Regions from separate parts of the Hymenobacter sp. NBH84 genome, predicted to be linked through region 4. Evidence: riboswitches for the same ligand, from Rfam matches in the RefSeq annotation. Region 4 holds a riboswitch; each other region holds the start of a gene.

Region 1 (4,256 bases), 1.3 Mb from region 4:
GGGGTTCACGATGCCCATATCCAGGCCCGCCTTGATGGCGTGGTAGAGGAAGGCCGAGTGCATGGCCTCACGCACTACGTCGTTGCCACGGTAGGAGAAGCTGATGTTCGAGACGCCGCCGCTGGTGAGGGCGCCGGGCAGGTTCTGCTTGATCCAACGCACCGCCGCAATGAAGTCCAGCGCATAGTTGCGATGTTCCTCCATGCCGGTGCCCACGGTCAGGATGTTGGGGTCGAAGATGATGTCTTCGGGCGCAAAATCGACCTCGTTTACCAGGATATCGTAGCTGCGTTGGCAGATTTCGATGCGGCGCTCGTAGCTGTCGGCCTGGCCGTTTTCGTCGAAGGCCATCACCACCACGGCCGCGCCGTACTGGCGCACCGTGCGGGCACGGGCCTTAAATACTTCTTCGCCTTCCTTGAGGGAAATGGAGTTGACAATGCTCTTGCCCTGCACACACTTCAGGCCAGCTTCCAGCACGCTCCACTTCGAGGAGTCGATCATGACGGGCACACGGGCAATGTCGGGCTCGGAGGCAATCAGGTTGAGGAAGGTGGTCATGGCCTGCTCCGAATCGAGCATGCCTTCGTCCATGTTCACGTCGATGACTTGGGCGCCGCCTTCTACCTGGTCGCGGGCTACCGCCAGGGCAGCTTCGTAGTTGCCGGTACGAATGAGGCGGGCGAAGGCGCGCGAGCCGGTCACGTTGCACCGCTCGCCCACGTTCACAAATAAGCTCTGCTCGGTGATACCGAACGGCTCCAACCCGCTCAGGCGGGTAGCGGGCGGCACCTTGGGTAGGGTGCGCGGCTTGTACTTGTCGGCCAGGCGGGCCAGCTCGGCAATGTGCTGGGGCGTGGTGCCGCAGCAGCCGCCTACCACCGTCACGAGGCCATCGGTGAGGTAGCCTTCCACCAAACCCGCAAACTCCTCGGCCGACTCATCATACCCACCAAAGGCGTTGGGTAGGCCAGCGTTGGGGTAGGCGGAAATGTGCACGTCGGCAATGCGGCTCAACTCCTTCACATATACTTTAAGCTGATCGGCACCGAGGGCGCAGTTCAGGCCCACGCTGAGTAGGGGCAGGTGACGAATGGAGTTCCAGAACGCCTCTACCGTCTGGCCGCTCAGGGTACGGCCCGAAGCGTCGGTGATGGTACCGGAAATCATGATGGGCACCTGCCGGCCGCCTTCATCGAAGAACTGCTGCACCGCGTACAGGGCCGCCTTGGCGTTCAGCGTGTCGAAGATGGTTTCGATGAGCAGGGCGTCGGAGCCACCGTCTACCAGGCCACGCACTTGCTCGTGGTAGGCGTGGGCCAGCTCGTCGAAGGTCACAGCGCGGAAGCCGGGGCGGTTCACATCGGGCGAGAGGGAGGCGGTGCGGTTGGTCGGGCCAATGGCGCCGGCCACGAAACGCGGCTTGCTGGGGTCCTTGGCCGTAAACTCGTCGGCTACTTCGCGGGCCAGCCGCGCCGACTCGTAGTTCAGCTCATATACAATGTGTTCCAGCGCGTAGTCGGCCTGGGCGATGGTGGTGCCGGAGAAAGTATTGGTTTCCACCATATCGGCACCAGCGGCAAAGTACTCCGCGTGGATGCTCTTGATGATGTCGGGGCGCGTGAGCGAGAGCAGGTCGTTGTTGCCGCGCAGGGGCTTGGCGTGGTCGGCAAACCGCGGGCCGCGAAAGTCCTCCTCCGTCAGCGTGTAGCGCTGAATCATGGTGCCCATGGCGCCGTCTAGGATCAGGAGGCGGCGTTGGAGGATGTCGTAGAGCGGGGAGTCGGGGCAGGTCGTCTTCATGGATTTTCCTTCGGGAAAGCAGCGGGTACGAAAGCTTATCCAGAAAGAGAAAACCGCCGAAGCAGGTTCCTGTACTTATCTTCTTCCGCCCAATAGCTAGGGCGAAATGGGAGTTGGCACCTTGTAATATGTCAGGTTGCCAAGACGTCACAGGGCCCAATCCCTCGGTCTTTCTGGATAAGTAATACGCAAAGATACAGCTCAAAGCTCAGATTACAACCGTCCTGGCTTTTCTGCTGAGGCTGCTGCGCGAGGTTGGCTTGGTAGATCGAAAATCTTGTTTGATGAGTAGGAGGCGCCACTCTGTTGAAAAAATCGTCACGGCTTTTACTTCTGCCGCATTTTGTATCATCAGCGGCTAGTAACCCAGAGCATCTATCCCCCGCTGGTTTCGTGGTTATGCACCTTATGCGGATTTTCCTCCTGCTTTCTGGTTTCCTGCTCAGCCGTGCGGTGTTAGCGCAGACTATTATGCCGCCTTCTGCCGGCACGGGTTTGCGAGGACAGTACTATGCTGGGCGCGACTTTGAGAAGCTGGTACTCACTCGCCTCGATAAGAATATCGACTTCGACTGGACCTACAGCCCGCCTACCCCCGGCCGACCATCGGAGCGGTATGTATCGCCGGGGCCGGGGGTGCCGGGCCAGTGGTTTTCGGTACGCTGGACGGGCTACCTCTACGCTCCCTCGACGGGTACTTACAAATTCAAGATTGCTACTGACGATGGCATGCGCGTATGGATTGGGCAGCAGCAAATCTTGGACTCCTGGCAATATCAGCCAGTTACCATATCTTCTACGCATATGATCTTGAAGGCTGGGCGCTACTACCCTATACGAGTGGAGTACTTTCAGGCAAACTTCGACACCCGAGCGCTGCTGGCCTGGCAAACACCACCTCTCACGGAGCCTTCGTGGTGGGATAAGGTGCGTGAGGCCGTAGGGTTTGGCGAAACTGACCCGGCACCTATTCCTACGCGCTACCTCTACCCCTCTTTACCGGCTACAGCCGCGCCGCGCCCTACCCCTACTCTGCCGCCAACAGTAGCCGCCGCACCCAGTGCTCCACCAACTACCACTGCTTCCAAAGTGGCATCCGTGGCTAAGGCTCGGCAAACCAAACTGGCTACGCGCCGCCCAGCCACCATCCAGCCGCTTACGGCGTTGCGCCCCCAGGCAGCCGACGCCGATGCTGTAGCACCAATTCTTCTTCTGCCTACTCTGAACACGCTCACGAAGGGCGAGACCCTTACGTTACCCAACCTCTATTTCACCCGCAGCACGGCGGCGTTGCTACCTACCTCCTACCCTACCCTGAACGCGCTAGCCCGCACCCTAGAGCAACAGCCCGCGCTCCGCTTAGCAATAGCCGGCCACACCGATAATGTAGGCGATGCGGCGCTCAACCAACATCTTTCTGAGAAACGTGCCCAGGTAGTGCGGCGCTACCTGGTGCAGCAAGGCATCGATTCGCTCCGGCTAGCGGCGGTGGGCTATGGTGGCACCCGGCCAGTGGCTGATAACCGCGACCCGCGCCAGCGGCCTCGCAACCGGCGGGTAGAGGTTGTGGCGCAGTAGGGTGATAGATAGTAGTACCAGCGAGCAAGATGGCGCGGCAGCATGAGCGTGTTAAGATTTGATAACCTCTGCACCAGCCAAAACATTCGTGTACAAACATGAGTTGTAGACACCGATACGCGCAGCACCTTTGCTGTAGCTGTACACCCACTCAACATGACACAGACAACCCATCTTTTCTCGCCCTTCACCGTGGGCGCTCTTTCCCTACCCAACCGCCTCGTGATGGCCCCCATGACGCGCAGCCGCGCCGACAACCCCGAGCACAAGCCCACCGACATGCACGTGGAATACTACGTGCAGCGCGCTTCGGCGGGCCTGATTATCACGGAGGGCTCGCAGGTATCGGAGCAAGGCGTGGGCTACATCAACACGCCCGGCATCTACTCTGAGGAGCAGGTGGCCGGCTGGAAAAAGGTAACCGACGCGGTGCACGAAGCAGGCGGGCGCATCTACATTCAGCTGTGGCACGTGGGTCGTGTATCGCACCCGTTTTTCCATAATGGTGAGTTGCCGGTGGGGCCATCGGCTATTAAGCCGGAGGGCGCAAAGGCTTTCACAGGCAAGGGCATGGAAGAAGTGCCTACCCCCCGCGCCCTGGAGCTGAGCGAAATCCCCGGTGTGGTAGACCAGTTCCGCCAGGCCGCCCGCAATGCCAAAGCCGCCGGCTTTGACGGCGCCGAAATTCACGGCGCCAACGGCTACTTGCTCGACCAGTTCCTGCAAGACGGCTCCAACCAGCGTACCGACGAGTATGGCGGCAGCGTAGAAAACCGCAGCCGCTTTGTGCTGGAAGTGGTGCAGGCCGTGGTAGACGAGCTGGGCGCCGACCGTGTGGGCATCCGCTTCTCGCCCCAGGGTAGCGCCAGCATTCA
Region 2 (4,256 bases), 1.1 Mb from region 4:
CGCTCGCTCACCTTGGCCTGGATGATATCGGCAATGATGTCTTCCACGGTGCTGGCGTCGCTGGCCACGGCGGCCGTGCAAGTGGCGTCGCCTACAGTGCGGAAGCGCACCTGACGGCTCACAATCTCATCGTCGGCATCGAGGTGCAGGTGTTCTGTGAGGCCCAGTAGTTGGCCGCCGGGTAGCACCACGCACTGGCGCTCGTGAGCAAAGTAGATTTCGGGTAGGGCAATGTTTTCGCGGCGAATGTAATTCCACACGTCCAGCTCGGTCCAGTTGGAAATAGGGAACACGCGCACGTTTTCGCCTTTCTGAATTTTGCCGTTGTAGATGTTCCACAATTCGGGGCGCTGGCGCTTGGGGTCCCACTGGCCGAAGTCGTCGCGCACAGAAAAAATACGCTCCTTGGCGCGGGCTTTCTCTTCGTCGCGGCGCGCCCCGCCGATACAGGCATCAAACTCAAACTCCTCAATTACATCCAGTAGCGTGTAGGTTTGGAGCGGATTGCGGCTGGGGTATTTGCCAGTGGGGTCCTGCAAGCCTTTCTGCTTGATGGTGTCTTCTACCTTGCGCACCACCAGCTTCTCGCCGAGCTGCGCGGCCAGCGCGTCGCGGAAGGCCAGCACCTCAGGAAAGTTGTGGCCCGTGTCTACGTGCACCAGTGGAAACGGAAACTTGCCCGGCCGAAAAGCCTTTTCGGCCAATCGTGTGAGCACAATAGAGTCTTTGCCGCCCGAAAACAGCAACGCCGGCCGCTCAAACTGGCCCGCTACTTCGCGCAAAATGTGAATGGCTTCGGCTTCTAGCCGGTCCAGGTAATCAAGGGTAGGCATATAGTGAGTTGTCTGTATTCAGTTGTTAGTTGCCAAACGGAGACGTCATTTCGACCAGCGGGAAAAATGACGTTCCGGTTTAGCAATTGATCTACGCTGGCACCGATTCTACCACGGGGTCGGGGCCGTTGTGGGTAGCGTGCAGGCCGCACTCCTTGGCATCAGCATTTTCCCACCACCAGCGCCCAGCCCGGAAATCCTCACCCGGCTTGATGGCGCGGGTGCAGGGCGCACAGCCAATGCTTACGAAACCTTGCTGGTGCAAGGGGTTGGTAGGCACGCCATTATCTTTGGCAAATGCCCAGCACTGCTCCCAAGTCCAGTTGAACAGCGGGTGTATTTTGACAAGCTGATGCGGCTCGTCCCACTCCACGGGCTCCATCGTCTGGCGGTTCTGCGACTGCTCGGCCCGGATGCCGGTAATCCAGATCTGCTGACCTTGCAGCGCCCGGTTCAACGGTTCCACTTTGCGAATACCGCAGCATTCCTTTCGGTTCTCGATGCTCTCGTAGAAGCTGTTGGGGCCTTTGGCTTCTACCAATGCCTGCACACTATCGGTCTGCGGGGCGTAGGCTTTGATGGGCTTCTGATATTTCAGAATAGTCTTGCTCCAGGTGGAATACGTCTCCTGAAAATTGCGGCCCGTATCCAGCGTGAACACCTCAATGGGTAGGTCGTGCGCAAAAATCAGGTGAGTAATAATCTGATCCTCAATGCCAAAAGAGGTAGAGAAAGTAATTTTGCCGGGAGCCTCTTCTACCGCAGTGCGCAGGATATCTAGTGCATCCTGGGTAGCAAACTGCTGGCGTAGGTCGGAAACCCGCGATTCGAGGGAAGTAGACATAAAACGAAAAAAATCTAGAGGAAGAAGTGCGGACGAGGCCGCGGAAGGGTAGCCGGCGGCAGCTGTGGCTGCTTGTGCGCGGTACGGATGGGGAGTCGGGGCCTTGCCGGTGGCACTTTAGGCAGGCAGACTCAGGTCAAAGGGAAATGCTTCCCGGTCGTTTCAACAACAACAGGCACAGCAGCACATCATACCCATGCAGGCGGCCACACGGCCGGAGAGGGTAGGAGAAGCAAGTGTGCGGAGGTTGTTGGAATGGACCACGGTTGTTTGTTTTTATATGGTCAGGACTTGGCACCGTTCCGCATTAAGCGGAGGTTGCCGGCGTTTCGTCGAGCCTGTCTCTCCACGCCTCTGTATAAAAACAATCCTTCAAAGGGAAAGAATTGGTGGCACAAAGGTAAAGACACAGCGCCGAAAAACACAAATAAAAAATATCCGACCCGCTATACGTAGCAGGTCGGATATAACTAGCGAAGGTAAGAAAGGTTCTGAGCGGGCTAACTATAGCTAGAAAAGTGGGTTTTCCATACTAGCACGTCATTTCGAGCCGGTCGAGGAATCTCGCGTGCTCCCGGTAATTTCTATCTTTCATCAGCACGCGAGATTCCTCGACCAGCTCGGAATGACGTGCTAACTGATCAGGCGCTGCTAATTCTGGCGAATCATGTTCACCACGCCTTCTACCCATTGCGGATGCGAGTTCAGGGAAGGCACCAGCTGCCAGTGCTTACCGCCGGATTCCTCAAACAATTCCTTGAACTCCACGCCTACCTCAATGGTCGTCTCTAGGCAGTCGGCCACGAAAGCGGGGGAGAAGGCCAGCACGTTGTGAATGCCTTTTTTGGGGAATTCCTTCAGCACTTCGTCGGAGTAGGGTTGCAGCCACGGGTCGCGCAGGCGGCTTTGCAGGCGGCTCTGGAAGGCCACAGTGTACTGGTCGTCGCGCAGGCCCAGGCCTTTGGCTAGCAGGCGCGAGGTTTCGAAGCATTGCGCCCGGTAGCAGTAGCGGTTGTTCTTGTTGTAGGTGTTGCAGCACTTGCCCAGCTGGCAGTAGCCTTTGAAGCTACCCTTCAGCACGTGGCGCTCTGGTATGCCGTGGTAGCTGAACAGCACATGGTCGTAGTCGTGTTTGGCCATTTCGGCCTTGCCCAGTGTCACGAAGGTGCCGATGAAGCTAGGGTCATCGGTGAAATTGCTGATAAAGCTGATGCTGGGCACAATCCACCACTTGCTCACAATATCCATCACCTTTTCCTGCACCGAGCCCGTGCTAGCTGCCGCGTACTGCGGAAACAAGGGTAGCACAATGATGCGGTCTACGGCTGCGTCGCGCAGCTCCTCCAGCCCTTTCTCGATGCTAGGGTTCTGATAGCGCATTCCGAAGGCTACCACGTACTCGTCGCCCAACTGCTCCTGCACCAGCTTCTGCAAATCCAGGCCGTGGTAGAGTAGGGGCGAACCGCGCTCCGTGTCCCAGAGCTGCTGGTAGATTTTGGCCGATTTGGGCGCCCGCAGCGGCACTACCAAGCCTTGAAAAAGAGGGTAACGCACGGCGGCCGGCATGTCAATTACACGGCCATCGGTGAGAAACTCATTGAGGTAGCGGCGCACGTCGGGCGTACGGGGCGAGTCGGGTGTGCCAAGGTTGACGAGCAGGACGCCAACGCGGCGTTTGGGAGTGGCGGGAGTAGGCATTATTATTTAGCTGATAGCTAGTAGCGGTTGGCTATTCGCTTTTTTCGATAGAACGGACAGCTCCTAGGCTCACTTATGTCTAGAGGCTGACTATGTAACCGCAAAGTTGGCCGGTTATCTTCAATCCAACCACAAAAAAGCTAACGACTGCCAGCTACTAGCTAAAAGCTCAAAATACCCGTACCTTTGCGGGCTAATTCCCTGACAACCCGTGAATACCGAACCAAAACCGCACCGCGCCGGCTTCGTGAGCATCATCGGCAAGCCCAACGTGGGCAAGTCGACGTTGATGAACGCCCTGATGGGTGAGCGGCTTAGCATTGTTACCAGCAAGGCCCAGACCACGCGTCACCGCATCCTGGGCATTCTGAACGGCGATGATTTCCAGTTGGTCTATTCCGACACGCCCGGCATTATTCAGCCCAAGTACGAGTTGCACAGCGCCATGATGTCGTTTGTGTACTCATCGCTGGAAGATGCCGACGTGGTGCTGTTTGTGACGGACATCTACGAGAAGCACGACGAAGAACCCGTAGTGGAGCGCCTGCGCAAAATGCAGGACACGCCCATCTTTCTGCTGGTCAACAAGATTGACCAGGCCGATCAGGCTGAGGTAGAGGCTAAAGTAGCCTATTGGGAGGAGCACCTGCCCAATGCCACCCGCGTGCTACCCATCTCGGCGCTGGAGAAATTCGGGACCGGTGAGCTGCTGGATCTGATTCTGGCAAAGCTGCCCATCCACCCGCCCTACTACCCCAAAGACGAACTAACCGACAAGCCGGAGCGTTTCTTTGCCGCCGAAATGATTCGGGAGAAGATCTTCAAGCTCTACAAAAAAGAGGTGCCTTACTCTTGTGAGGTAGGCATCGAGGAGTTCAAGG
Region 3 (4,256 bases), 2.2 Mb from region 4:
CAGTGAGCTTCTCGTCGGTGTCTTCCTGCTGCGTTTGGCCGTAGGCATCGTAGGTGCGGTAGCTGAGGAGCGCTACGGCCCGAGCTGCTTGCAAGCCAGCCTGGCCGCCGTCGGGTGTGGCCGCGTGGTAGGTAGGGTCAGCCAGAATGGCCATGCGTTGGGCTTCGTTGAAGGCAATGCCCCAGGGCGAATGCTGGGCGCTGGTAGCCAGCACCACCAAATGCTCGAATAAAGCAGGCTGCTGCACGGCCCACTCCAAGGCTTGTTGCCCGCCTAGCGAGCCACCTATCAGCGTGTGAATTTGTGTGATGCCCAGGTGCTGGCACAACAACTCGTGGGCGGCCACCTGGTCGCGGATGGTGACCAGGGGAAACGCCTGGTAGGGCGCCGGTGCGCCGGGCGCGGCTGGCGTGAGTGGCCCCGTGGAGCCGTAGCAGGAGCCCAGCACATTGGCGCACACGATAAACCAGTCGGCCGGATCGTAGTAAAAGCCCGCACCAAACAAGCCGGGCCACCACGTCAGCACGTCGGCGTTGGCCGTGAGTGCGTGGCACACCCATATCACATTGGTGCCAGCGGCATTCAGCGTACCCCAGGTGCAGTAAGACACATGCATCTGGGGTAGGGAGGTGCCACTCTCCAGCGGAAAGGGCTCAGGTGATACAAAAAGGTGAGTTGAATCCTCCATAAAACGCGAAAAGCAGGCAGTGGTACCGGCCGCCATCGTGCGCCCGGTACGCACTTCCTGCGCATAGAATATACCTCAAATTGGAGCCGGTGCCGAGGGAACGTTTAAAAGTCCCACCCCAAAAACAAAACCCAGTCGGCACCGGACCAATTAGATTGTCATTTCGAACGCAGTGAGAAATCTGAGTAAAACCTGGGGTCTTCACTCAGATTTCTCACTGCGTTCCAAATGACAGGCTTATACTTCCAGCGGCTGCACGTGCTCCTTGGCTGGCTTTTGCAGCGCCTCCTCCGACTCGTCGGGGGTAGCGAGGTTTTTCACCGCATCAAAAGCTTGTTGCAGGTCACCTTTGATGTCTTCAAAGTGCTCAATGCCTACTGAGAGGCGCAGGGAGGTAGGCATCACGCCCGAGGCTAGCTGCTCTGCTTCCGACAACTGCTGGTGCGTGGTAGCCGAAGGCTGGATGATGAGCGTTTTGGCATCGCCTACGTTGGCCAAGTGGCTCACTAGCTTCAGGTTGTCGATGAACTGAGTAGCCGTTTCCTTCGAGCCTTTGATGCTGAATGTAAGCACGCCGCCTGCGCCTTTGGGCAGGTATTTCTGCGCCAGGGGGTAGTAGGGGCTGCTTTGTAGACCAGGGTAGTTCACCGATTCCACTTGCGGATGCTGCTCCAGCCAGTTCGCAATTTTCAGGGTGTTTTCTACCGTGCGCTCCACGCGCAACGAGAGCGTTTCCAGGCCAATCAGTAGCTGCCAGGAGTTGAAGGGGCTGATGGCGGGACCGAAGTCGCGCAGGCCCTCTACCCGTGCCCGAATGGCAAAAGCGATGTTGCCAAATGGCCCGCCTACCCCAAATACGTCGTTGAACACCAGACCATGGTAGCCATCCGATGGCTCCGTGAACTGCGGGAACTTGCCGTTGCCGAAGTCATACTTGCCGCCGTCTACAATCACGCCGCCCACGCTGGTGCCGTGGCCGCCAATCCACTTCGTGGCCGATTCTACCACGATGTGCGCGCCGTGCTCCAGGGGACGGAACAGGTAGCCGCCCGCCCCAAAGGTGTTGTCTACTACCACCGGCAGGTCGTGCTTTTTGGCAATAGCCGTAATCTTCTCGAAGTCTGGAATACTGAAGCTGGGGTTGCCGATGGTTTCCAGGTAGATAGCCTTGGTTTTGTCGTCAATCAGCTTCTCAAATTCCTCGGGCTTGTCGCCATCGGCGAAACGCACTTCAATGCCCAGCCGCTTAAATGCTACCTTAAACTGGTTGTAGGTGCCACCATAGAGGTAGGTGGTGCTCACGAAGTTGTCGCCGGCCTGCAAGATGTTGTTGAGGGCGATGAACTGCGCCGCCTGGCCCGAGCCTACTGCCACAGCCGCTACCCCGCCTTCCAGAGCCGCCACGCGCTGCTCAAACACGTCGGTGGTGGGGTTCATTAGGCGGGTGTAGATGTTGCCAAACTCCTTCAGTGCAAACAGGTTAGCACCGTGCTCCGCGTTTTTGAACACGTAGGAAGTAGTTTGGTACAACGGTACGGCACGGGCACCCGTGGTAGGGTCGGGTTGTTGGCCGGCGTGGAGTTGGAGGGTTTCGAAGTGGAGGTTCTGCGTAGACATATGGAAAACGAAAAAAACGAGTCAGAGAAGAAGAAAAAAGTAGAATTAGGAAACTCTAGGGGCTGTCGGAGCCGGGCCAGGGACGCAGCAGGGCATGCGTCGGAGGAGAGGGCCGCTTGTGCGCAGGGCAACAAGTGGCGTGCTGGCAAGGAAAAGAAGCGATGCGCGCTACGGCAGCATCAAAGAGCTACATCCGACAACCCCAACACATTCGCATTCGCATCGGCGCAGCAGCCAGCGAAATGCAAGAACCCGCAAAACTTTCGGAGCGCGACGAGGCGGCCGGAGTGTGCGGGTGGGTAGGGATGAAGTCGGATGAAAGCAACATGTGGTACTCAAGGTTATAGTTCCCACCGGCAATACGCCAAGCGGGCAGGAATTGGCACCTGTCGCGCTTCTGCGGATGGTTGCCAGTGGGTCACGGAGCCTGTTCTCTCGCCACTTCTGTATAAATCTCAAAAAAACTACCCCAGCGTGTTGGGGGAGTACCGGGTTGGTGGTTGCAAATGTAAAGGCAGGATTTTAAAATCCAAACTTTAACGAAAATATTTTTTCGACACGACGGCCGGAAATGCAATGGGGCTGCGAGGGCCGTAGGAGAGAGGTATATACAAGAAAAAAAGCCGCTTTCTGTAGCAGAAAGCGGCTTTTTGATATATTGGGTTAGCTTAGAGCTTAGGCAATTGTAACACTTGGCCCACCTCGATCTTGTCGGGGTTGCTGCCAATAGTGCCTTTGTTGGCGTCGTAAATCTGGTGCCACTTGCTGGCGTCGCCGTAGTGGTTTTTAGCAATTTTGGAGAGCGAGTCGCCGCTTACTACCGTGTAGGTTTCGCTCGTGGTAGCTGCTGCGGTAGTGGTATCGGCTTTGCTGTTGCCGAAGAAATCGGTGTCGGCATTGGCGTTGGGCGTCCCGGCGGCGGGGGCAACAGGTTTTTCTTCGCCTTTATTCAGAAAATCAAAGAGTCCCATGATATATCAAATGCTAGGAGGTGAGGGAACTAGGAAAAACCGCATGTGGCTGAGCCTCATACGGTCTTGCGTAACTTACGCTTGCCGGGCATTTTGGTTGTGCGGAGCACGGTAGCGCTTGCGTGTGGTAAACTCTTTCGAGCTAGGGGCGTAGAAGTCGCAATATCGGCGCAGTGCTATACCGTATTGTGCGATTTGCTTTATTCACCCCATTTCACTCCTCCCTATGAAACGTTCTCCTCTTTCTTACCTAGCCAGCCTGTTGGTACTAGTGTCTCTGTTCATGGCTAGCTGTAGCTCAGAAAACAAAGTAGGCGAAACCAACCTGCTCTATGGCACCGACAGCAAAACCTGGACAACTGACAAAGAAACCAATGCCGCCGGCGAAAAAGTGGCCCAAACCAGCGCCGACAAGAAAACAGAGCTAAAATTCTACTCCAATGGTTCGTTCAATATGTCGTCGCCCGCGCAGAGCATGCAGGGCAACTACACCTTCGACCAAACGGCCAAGAAAATTACCCTCACGCCTACTGGCGCGCCCAATTCTATGACGTTCGACGTGGTGAACCTGACCAAGGATGAAATCACGCTGAAAGCTCCCGACGGCTCGCAGATGATGCTGGAAGCTCAATAGAAATATTGGTTGGGTTTTAAGTGTCGAATGAGCTTTGACACACAACACAAAAGGCCCGCTGACGAAGATAGTCAGCGGGCCTTTTGTGTTGTGTAGGAGGGGTAGGCTCGTTACGACGCCATAACCTCGGCCGCTGCTCGCCGGCCAAACACCCGGCCTACCCACCGCGGCAGGAAAATGGCGCCGAATACCAGGTACAGGTAGTAGGTAGTGATGCGATAGAGTAGCACAATGAAATTGGTCATGGTGGGCGTGCCGATGAACTTGCCGAAGAAGGTAGGGAAAGCACCTTCGGCAATACCTGCGCCACCGGGCGTAATAGCCAGCAACAGAATTACTTTGTAGG
Region 4 (4,256 bases):
CGGTGATGCGCAAGTCGCGCCGGTGCCAGAAAATCGTGATTTTCATAAGGGTTGTTTCTTATGCAACTGAAAAATCTGTCATCCTGAGCTTGCGAAGGACCTTCTCACGGTAGAACGACCATCGTAACAACGACTCGTTCTAGCGTGAGAAGGTCCTTCGCAAGCTCAGGATGACAGATTACAAAACATCACTGCCTTACTTCAACCGGCCCATGCCACCATGCACGGGCAAGACCTGGCCCGTGATGAAGCTGCTGTGGTCGGATAGTAGGAACGACGTCATGTAGGCCATATCCTGGGGCTGCCCCACGCGCTGCAAGGGGTGGCGCTTGGCGCTTGCCTCGGCCTTCTCGGGGGTGTTGAGGAGGGTAGCTGCCAGGGGCGTATCGGTGAGGGAAGGCGCGATGCAGTTCACGCGGATGTTAGCGCCAGCATACTCGGCGGCCAGGGCGCGGGTGAGGCCTTCCACGGCGGCTTTCACCGTGGCCACGCTGGTATGAAAACTCATGCCCGTTTCGGCGGCTACGGTGCTGAAAAGCACGATGGAAGCGCCATTGGCTTTTTTCAGCCGCTTCACCACGGCCTGCACCACTTGCACAGCACCCAGCACGTTCAGCTCAAAATCCTGCCGAAAATCAGCCGGCGCAATGCGCTCGAAGGGCCGTAGCCGAATGCTGCCGGGGCAGTATACCACACCGTGCAAGGTGTCGGGTAGGGAGTCGAAAGCGGTAGCGGCAAGGGGCTGCGTAACGTCGAGGGGTAGGAAGGTGGTGCCCAACTCGGCCAGCTCCGGCGACTCGTGCCGCGAGGCCGTGAACAGATTGGCTTTCAGGCCATGCAGCAGGTGAGCTGTAGCCAAGCCAATACCGGAGGATGCACCTACCAGGAGAATATTCTTATCAGCAAATTCCATGAAAAGCGAAGCAAGTGAACGGTTGAGTTTCTGCTACGCAGGAATGGCTGTAGGTGGTTATTACCAGCTCAAAAAAGCTCGACAGCTAGCAGGATTCTTTCCCGATAGCCGTCGAACTATAAGTTGATAGACAATCAATTACTCGGCAAAATACGCGGCGGCTCCGGCGAGCTGGGTATCGGCGGGCCGAGCGGTAGCTGCTGCTCGCAACGGGGTAGGGAGGCGCACTACGCAAATGCCGGGCAGCCGCAGCCACTCGGCTTGCGCCAGTTGAGCCAGCCCAATGGTACCTGTGAGGTAATGCCCGCGCACGGCCGAGCGGAAGGTTTCGTGCACCCGCGTGAAGTCGGCTTCCTGGGGGACATGCTCGTCCGTGAACGTCACCAGCACGTCTACTTCAGCAGCGTCGGGCGTCAGGGCTGAGTCGATGTTCTGGCTGATTTTCTTGTACTCGTAACGGTAGCCGTAGGTAAGGGCCGACAAGTCGCTGAGCACGGCCGAGGCGGTAGGCACCGCGCCTGCCCCGCGGCCCAGAAAAAACTGTCGGTCGGCAAAGCCGCTCTGGGTGATAAGGCCGTTGTACTCGTCCTGCACCCGTGCTAGCTCGTGCTCGGGGCGCACCAGGGTAGGCAGTACGGCAGCCGCCACGTTGCCGTCGGGGAGGCGGCGAGCCTCGGCAATGAGCTTGAGCGACAGGCCTTTCTCGCGGGCGTAGTCCGAGGCCAGGTCGCTTAGGCGGTCGATGCCCACGGCTAGGATTTGCTGGGGCGAGGTCACCAGTCCGAACGCGTGCGTGAGCAGCAGCACCAGCTTGTTGCGGGCGTCCAGACCTTCCACATCTAAAGCAGGATTGCTCTCGGCGAAGCCCAACGCCTGCGCCTTGCTTAGGGCCTCGGCAAAGGAAATGGCATCGCGGTGCATGGCCGTGAGAATGTAGTTGGTGGAGCCGTTGATGATGCCCTCCACCGCTTCCAGTAAGTCGGTGTCGTAGTATTCCTCCAGGTTCCGAATGACGGGTAAGCTGGCGCAGGCGGCAGCCTCATAGAGCAACGGAGTGCCGGTTTGACGCTGCAATTCTATCAGCTCGGGCAAGTGCTCGGCCAACATCTTTTTGTTGGCCGTCACCACGGCTTTGCCCCGGCGCAGGGCCTCGGTCACGATGTGGTAGGCTTTGTCAGCGTCGTCAATCAACTCCACAATCACGTTCAAGGACTCATCATTCAGCAGATCGGCGCGGTCGAACGTAAACAGCTCGGTGGGTAGGCTGCGCTGCTTGGCGCGGTCTTTCACGCCAATGCGGCCAATGCGGGCGCGCAGGCCGGGCGTGCGTTCTAAAACAGTGTGCAGGCCCTGGCCTACCACGCCAAAACCAAATAAACCAATACGGATGTCGGAGCGAGTCATGCGGAAAACGAAATCAAGGCAGCGGCTACTGCCGTAGGTGAGGGAAAATTTCGCCTCCACCCCAAAGCATCTCACCAAGATTTCTTCCCGAAAAGGCCCAAAAAAAGCCCTTCCGACAAGTCAGAAGAGCCAAACCCCAAAACGGGGCACTAAGCCTTTCGTAACTTATCTTCATCTGCTGTCGCAGATTCAGGATGTAGCACCTTGTAGCTATGACTACCGGTTGCTAAGGCATCGCAGGGCCTGTCCCTCCGCCTTTCTTGATAAGTGCTCCGTTGTGGGAGCGGTAGGGCAAATATACGAGGCCCGCGGTTGGCGGCAAGTATTTGCTTTCGTACTTGCTCGTAGCACTACCCACAATCGCCTTCGCACTCGCTCGGCTATGCCGAGCGAGTGCGAAGGTGAGTGCATGAGTACAAAATTGAATGGAAGTGCCTAATAATTGTCATTTTGATCGTAAAAAGCAGCCTTTTTTGTCCTTTCTGTTAAATTATTGCCTAGTTTGAGGCCGCGCTGACTAAAACACCACTACCTACTCATGAACATTCGCAAACTCCTCGTTGCCAATCGGGGCGAAATTGCCATTCGCGTAATGCGTGCCGCTACCGAATTGGGCATCACCACGGTAGCCGTATACACCTTCGAGGACCGCTACTCCCTGCACCGCTACAAGGCTGATGAGGCCTATCAGATTGGCGAAGACGACGAGCCGCTGAAGCCCTACCTCGACATTGAAGGCCTGCTGCGCATAGCCAAAGCCAACGGTGTAGACGCCATCCACCCCGGCTACGGGTTTTTGAGCGAAAACGCGACCCTGGCCCGGCGCTGCGGCGAGGAAGGCATCATCTTCGTGGGGCCGCGGCCCGAGGTGATGGAGGCGCTCGGCGACAAGGTGCGCGCCAAGGAAGTGGCCTTGCGCGAGCAAGTGCCTATTATTCAGAGCAGTGAAGAAGAGTTGAATGACTTCGAAACAGCTCGCGCCGAAGCCAACCGCATCGGCTACCCCGTAATGCTGAAGGCTGCCAGCGGCGGCGGCGGTAGAGGCATGCGCGTCATCCGCGACGACGACCAGCTGGAGAAAGGCTTCTTCGAGGCCCGCAACGAAGCCCTGAAAGCATTCGGCGACGACACCGTATTCCTTGAGAAGTTTGTGGAGCAACCCAAGCACATTGAGGTGCAGGTAGTGGCCGACGCCTACGGCAGCGTAACGCACCTCTACGAGCGCGACTGCTCGGTGCAGCGCCGCTTCCAGAAGGTAGTGGAGGTAGCGCCCGCCCTGGGCCTAGCCGAGGAACTACGCGAGCAATTATACGACTACGCCCTGCGCCTGGCCCGCGCCGTGAACTACAACAACGTGGGCACGGTGGAATTTCTGGTGAAGCCGGAGGAAGGTGAGATTTACTTCATTGAGGTGAACCCGCGCATTCAGGTAGAGCACACTGTCACGGAAATGGTCACGGGTGTCGACCTCATCAAAACCCAGCTTTACATCGCGTCGGGCTACCACTTGCAGGACCCCGAAATCAACCTCGACCCGCAGGTGCGGCCCCGCATTACGGGCTTTGCGTTGCAGTGCCGCCTCACCACCGAAGCGCCCGAAAACGACTTCAAGCCCGACTACGGCACCATTGTGGCCTACCGCTCGGCGGGCGGTTTCGGTATCCGGCTGGACCAGGGCTCGGTGTACCAGGGCGCCAAGATTCTGCCGTTTTTTGACTCGCTGCTGGTGAAGGTGTCGGCCCAGGCGCCTACCCTTAAGGAGGCGGCCGAGCGGATGCTGCGCACCCTATCGGAGTTCCGGATTCGGGGTGTGCGCACTAATATTCAGTTCCTGCAAAACATTGTGGCGCACCCTGATTTTCAGAATGGTAGCGCCACCGTCGACTTCATCAAAGACCATCCCGAGCTATTCAAGTTTGAGGTGCGCCAAGACCGTGGG

The links. A riboswitch is a leader RNA that binds a small molecule or an ion and turns the genes downstream of it on or off. The one in region 4 is predicted to bind S-adenosylmethionine.
Region 1: linked by a shared signal. The riboswitch ahead of metH (methionine synthase) and the one ahead of F1C16_RS04170 (homoserine dehydrogenase) in region 4 are both predicted to bind S-adenosylmethionine.
Region 2: linked by a shared signal. The riboswitch ahead of F1C16_RS19815 (phosphoadenylyl-sulfate reductase) and the one ahead of F1C16_RS04170 (homoserine dehydrogenase) in region 4 are both predicted to bind S-adenosylmethionine.
Region 3: linked by a shared signal. The riboswitch ahead of F1C16_RS15155 (O-acetylhomoserine aminocarboxypropyltransferase/cysteine synthase family protein) and the one ahead of F1C16_RS04170 (homoserine dehydrogenase) in region 4 are both predicted to bind S-adenosylmethionine.

The regions. Positions count from the first base shown of each region.
Region 1 covers NZ_CP043644.1:4,474,512-4,478,767, reverse strand. The annotation lists gene metH (methionine synthase) at 1-1,803, opposite strand, end outside; SAM riboswitch class I at 1,876-1,987, opposite strand; gene F1C16_RS18765 (PA14 domain-containing protein) at 2,212-3,381, shown strand; gene F1C16_RS18760 (alkene reductase) at 3,538-4,256, shown strand, end outside.
Region 2 covers NZ_CP043644.1:4,725,807-4,730,062, forward strand. The annotation lists gene cysD (sulfate adenylyltransferase subunit CysD) at 1-833, opposite strand, end outside; gene F1C16_RS19815 (phosphoadenylyl-sulfate reductase) at 925-1,677, opposite strand; SAM riboswitch class I at 1,951-2,042, opposite strand; gene hemH (ferrochelatase) at 2,329-3,375, opposite strand; gene era (GTPase Era) at 3,587-4,256, shown strand, end outside.
Region 3 covers NZ_CP043644.1:3,605,227-3,609,482, reverse strand. The annotation lists gene metX (homoserine O-acetyltransferase) at 1-688, opposite strand, end outside; gene F1C16_RS15155 (O-acetylhomoserine aminocarboxypropyltransferase/cysteine synthase family protein) at 926-2,305, opposite strand; SAM riboswitch class I at 2,644-2,760, opposite strand; gene F1C16_RS15150 (LysM peptidoglycan-binding domain-containing protein) at 2,974-3,276, opposite strand; gene F1C16_RS15145 (hypothetical protein) at 3,503-3,910, shown strand; gene F1C16_RS23055 (hypothetical protein) at 4,021-4,256, opposite strand, start outside.
Region 4 covers NZ_CP043644.1:1,001,150-1,005,405, forward strand. The annotation lists gene F1C16_RS04160 (deoxyribodipyrimidine photo-lyase) at 1-46, opposite strand, end outside; gene F1C16_RS04165 (SDR family NAD(P)-dependent oxidoreductase) at 197-913, opposite strand; gene F1C16_RS04170 (homoserine dehydrogenase) at 1,052-2,317, opposite strand; SAM riboswitch class I at 2,480-2,587, opposite strand; gene F1C16_RS04175 (pyruvate carboxylase) at 2,856-4,256, shown strand, end outside.